One region of the Billgrantia desiderata genome, then DNA from elsewhere that is predicted to be linked to it. Evidence: predicted binding sites of a transcription regulator. Region 1 holds the regulator's gene; the other holds the start of a gene.
The links. Region 1 encodes FliA, which starts transcription of late flagellar genes. Its sites were predicted from a motif close to CTAAAGTTNNNNNNNNNNCNGCCGATA; they were not measured.

Region 1 (2,458 bases):
CTTGGCGTTGCCGAGGCCCGTACGCTGGATAACGAGCTGCTCGGGCGTCTGGACGACATTCGCGAGCGAGGCTACCGGGTCATCGTGCCTTCTCGGTTGTTCAAGCAGGATCCCGAGGTGCTGCTCGGCCACTGTGACATCATACAGCTGACCTCACCCAACGAACTGGATGAAAAGACGCTGGAAAAGCTCCCGGCTCGCAATATCAAGCTGCTGGTCGAAAATCTCGACAGCCGCGCAGCCCTGGAGCGGTACCAGATGATGGGCTGCGATTACTACGACGGCGACTATCTGGCACGCCCCAGCTTCATTGCCTCGCCGTCCCGAGGACGCCACGGCAACCGTGCCGCCCAGATTCGCCTGATTCGCGCGCTCTACGAGGAAGACAGCAGTGACCTCAACCGACTGCACGAGCTGGTGGTGCAGGTGCCCCATCTGCATGTGGCGATTCTGCGCCGCGCCAACTCCTCCTATTTCAACCGTGGCGGCAAGGCGGTCGATCTGCATCGCGCGGTACAAATCCTGGGGTTGATCGAACTGCGCCGGCTGATTCTGACCCTGACCCTGGCAAGCCTGCAGCCCTCGTCCCGCATCGTGCTGCGCATGGCACTGATCCGCGCCTTCATGTGTCGCTATCTGGCGGCCCCCTTCCCCGCTCTCGATCCCGAGGATGCCTTCACCACCGGACTGTTCTCGATGATGGATGCCCTGCTCGAAGAGGATCGCAACACCTTGCTCGACCACCTGCCTCTAGGTGAATCGATCATCAATGCATTGAAGTATCGCAGCGGACCTCTCGGCGCCGTGCTGGTGCTGTGCGAGAACCACGAACGCCAGGTCGAGGAAGCCCTCGAAGAAGTGCCCGCCGACCAGTTGCACGGGTGCTACATGAATGCCCTGACCAGCACCAAGGCGCTGATGGACAACCTCTAGGCTTGCGAGAGATGCCTGCCTGCGCCGTTGGCTTTGGGAAAACCTTTGGAAAAACCTAGGCGTCGCTGTCCGCCAAGCGTGCCCGCAACCGGCTTACCGCCTGGCTGTGCAGCTGGCACACTCGCGACTCGGTGACACCGAGCACGGCGCCGATTTCCTTCAGGTTGAGCTCTTCCTGGTAATAGAGTGCCATCAGCAGCTTTTCACGCTCGGGCAGTGCCTCGATGCCATCCACCAGTTGTTGGCGCCGCTCCTCGTCGATGAGTATGTGGTAAGGCGTGTCGAGCGAGGCGTCCTCGATGCCGGGCTCGGCGCCTTCCGAGACGAGCACCTCGAAGGGCAGCAGGTGGCCACTGTTGGTATCGCTGAGCAGCTGGCGATACTCCTCGAGCTCCATGTCGAGCTCGGCGGCTATTTCAAGCTCTTCTGCCGGCCTGCCGAGCTTTTGCTCCAGACTGCGCACGGCCTCGTCGACCGCCCGGGCGTTACGCCTCACGCTGCGAGGAAGCCAGTCGCGGCTACGCAGCTCGTCCAGCATGGCGCCACGGATACGCTGGCTGGCAAAGGTAGCGAAACTCGCACCCTGAGTGGCGTCGAAGCGGCCCATCGCTTCGAGCAGCCCTACGGTGCCGGCCTGGATCAGATCATCGAGTTCTATACTTGCCGGCAGTCGAACCTGCATGGACAGCGCCTGGCGCCTCACCAGCGGCAGGTACTCCTCCAGCAGGTCTGCCTGTTCGATCTTGCCTCGTGCTGTGTACATGCTCTTGCTCTCGCGGCTGACGGTTCCCTCGAGCGATGCCGATCGGCGCTCGACGGGTCAGAATCACTGCAGGAGGTCGTGATTCACGATCACCTGCAGCCCCTGCAGAGTTACGGCACGCTGCCCTCGCTCCTGCAGTGAAAACTGAAAGTTGAGTGGTGTATCGGCCGGCACCCCGGCCAGGGCCTCGGTCTGCCCTCGCGGCCCGGGCAGGCGAATGCAGTCCCCCGGGTGGCAGAGCCAGGCATTCACCTCCCTGCCGGCGGGCGACTCAAACTGCCAGACCACGCGGCCCATCACCTGCCCACGTGCCAGTTCGGGAGATGGCGGCAACAAGGCAGCGGACATGGCGGGTCGCTCGGCCATGACGACCTGCACCGCAGGAGCCGTGGCCACCCAACTGCCGGCCGCCTGAGCCAGGCCCGCCCACAGCCCGCCAAGAGTCAGAAAACAGAGTTGCCGCAGGCTGAACGGTTTCATCTCGCCAATACCAACAGTTCGATATCGAAATACGCTTGCGCAACGTACTGGAGATTGCTCAGCAGCCCCTGCCGCCCCACGCCCGGCGGATGCACGGCAATCAAGCGTCGCGGCCCACCCTGCTCGGCGATCTGCTTGAGCATGCGATAGCCGCGGCGGAACGCCTCCAGGTCGTCGTCTATCCACAGTGCCCATTGAGATTGCTGTGCTGCCAGCAGCGACAGGTGCGGGCTGGCAATCGGTAGCGCCACGATACGCCAGGTACCGGGATCGCCCACCCAG
Region 2 (2,458 bases), on a different contig from region 1:
GACCAGACGCTGACGCTGCACTTCGGCAACGCTACCGGCGAGGCTCCTCAGGCGATCGATATCGAGATTGCTGCAGGCAGTACGCTCGAGGACATTCGCGATGCCATCAATGCCCATGAGGGTGCCGGCGTTACCGCTTCCATCGTCAACGACGGTGAGGGCTACCGGCTCGCGCTGATGAGCAGCGAGACCGGCGAGGCGGCTTCCATCACCGATCTGACCTTCAGTGATGGCTTCTTTGCCGATGGTATTGCTTTCAGTGGAGCGGAAGGGGCAGGAGCCATTGCCCAGGCAGGGCAGGACGCACTACTGAACGTCAACGGTATTCCCATCACCAGTGCCTCCAACCAGGTGGAGGGAGCGATACAAGGGGTTACGCTCAGCCTGACGGAAGAGGGTAGCAGTACCGTCAAAGTGGAACAGAACACCCGCGCGGTGCGCGAAGCCATCACCGGCTTCGTCGAGGCCTACAATGCGCTCAAGGGCACCATCGGCGAATTGACCGCCTTCAGCGGCGATAGCGAAACCGCCGGCGATCTGTTGGGTGACAGCGCCGTACGCAGCATCGAAGGGCGCCTGCGCAGCGTTCTGGCCGGCGGTATGGGGGGCGAAGAGGGCGGTTTCTCCATGCTCAGCGATATCGGTATCTCGCTGAAGCTCGACGGCACCCTGGAGATCGACGAGCAGCGCCTGGATAGCGTTATCGTCAACGATCAGGATGCGCTGAGTGCCTTCTTCGCCGGTGACAGCACCACCGGCGGCCTGGCCGGCCAACTCAGTGAGACCGTGACTCAGTTGAATGGCAGCAACGGTGTCCTGGGCGGCGCCATCAGCGGTGCCGAGAGTCGCATCGAAAGCCTCAACGAGCGCTACCTGCGCATGGAGCAGAGTATCGAGGCCACCATTGCCCGCTATCGCACTCAGTTCGGTCAGCTCGACGGCATGATCGCCCAGATGAACCAGACCAGCGACTACCTGTTCCAGCAGTTCGAGATGATGAATGCCCAGCTCGGGCAGAAATGATTCCGCCAACGCATGATTCAGCCGCCCCATAGTGGGCGGTTTTTTGTGTCTGGGCGCGGCTCTTAAAGTTTAATTCCTATAGGCCGATATTCTCTCCACGGGTGCACAGGAAGCGCCTGGAGGAGGGCTTTAAGTGGCCGTAATCAATACCAACATTCTGTCGATGATCGTGCAGAGCAATCTGCGCGGCAGCCAGCAGGCCATGCAGAGTGCCATGCAGCGGCTCTCGTCCGGCCTGCGTATCAATAGCGCCAAGGACGACCCGGCGGGGCAGGCCATCGCCAACCGCATGACGGCGCAAATCCGCGGGCTCAACCAGGCGGCGCGCAACGCCAATGACGGCATCTCGCTGGTGCAAACCGCTGAGGCGGCACTTGGCCAGGTGAATACCAATCTGCAGCGTATCCGGGAGCTCACCGTGCAGGCCGGCAACGGCACCCTGAGCCCCACCGATCTCGCCGCGATACAGGCCGAGATCGACCAGCGCCTGGATGAGATAGATCGCATCGGGCTGCAGACTGGCTTCAACGGTGTTTCCGTCGTGGGCGAAAACGGTCGCGTGCACATCCAGGTAGGGGCCAACGACGGCGAGACCATCGCCATCGAGCTTCAAGCCGTCAATCGGAACTCGTTGGGGTTGAACGGGTTTCGTGTGCTGACCGATGAGGATGGCGATGCCACCGAATCACCCCTGAACGTGCTCGACGAAGCGCTCAAACGCACCGACCGTCAGCGCAGCCAGCTCGGCGCTCTGCACAACCGCTTCGAGGCGGTGATCGACAACATCCAGAGCACCGTGGTCAATCTCAGCGCCGCTCGCTCGCGCATCATGGATGCCGACTACGCCCAGGAAGTCTCCAATCTGGTGCGCGCCCAGATATTGCAGCAGGCCGGCATTGCCATCCTGGCCCAGGCCAATCGCCAGCCGGAGATTGTCCTCGAACTACTGCGCCAGCGCTGAATTTGGCTGTTCTCCGAGTATCTGCAACGCGAATTCAAAAATTTTTTCGTTCTCGCCCTAAAGTCCCAGGCCCAGATGCCGTTAATCAGGGTAACGGCCAACGGCGCCGTTGAGGTAGGCCCGAGATGCTGGGCCAGGAAAACAAGGTTCAGTGGGCCCGCCAATGGAGCCCTCAACGAAAAGAAGGAATGACCCATGTCAGTCATCAATACCAACATCACTTCCATGATTGGCCAGGCCAACCTGAACAAGTCTCAGAATGCTCTGCAGACTTCCATGGAGCGCCTCTCCTCCGGCCTGCGTATCAACAGCGCCAAGGACGACGCCGCCGGTCAGGCCATCGCCAACCGCATGACCGCTCAGATCACCGGTCTGGCCCAGGCCCAGCGTAACGCCAACGATGGTATCTCCGTCGCCCAGACCGCTGAAGGTGCTCTGAACCAGATTAACGACAACCTGCAGCGTATTCGTGAG

Region 2: a site for FliA is predicted at 1,086-1,112, ahead of C4S71_RS21785 (flagellin N-terminal helical domain-containing protein). Genes of this name have one in related genera too.

The regions. Positions count from the first base shown of each region.
Region 1 covers NZ_FNVC01000020.1:58,347-60,804, forward strand. Annotated here, with positions in the region: gene C4S71_RS16445 (EAL and HDOD domain-containing protein) at 1-933, shown strand, start outside; gene C4S71_RS16450 (RNA polymerase sigma factor FliA) at 989-1,696, opposite strand; gene C4S71_RS16455 (flagellar protein FlhE) at 1,760-2,176, opposite strand; gene C4S71_RS16460 (hypothetical protein) at 2,173-2,458, opposite strand, start outside.
Region 2 covers NZ_FNVC01000039.1:19,236-21,693, forward strand. Annotated here, with positions in the region: gene fliD (flagellar filament capping protein FliD) at 1-1,023, shown strand, start outside; gene C4S71_RS21785 (flagellin N-terminal helical domain-containing protein) at 1,157-1,984, shown strand; gene C4S71_RS21790 (FliC/FljB family flagellin) at 2,180-2,458, shown strand, end outside.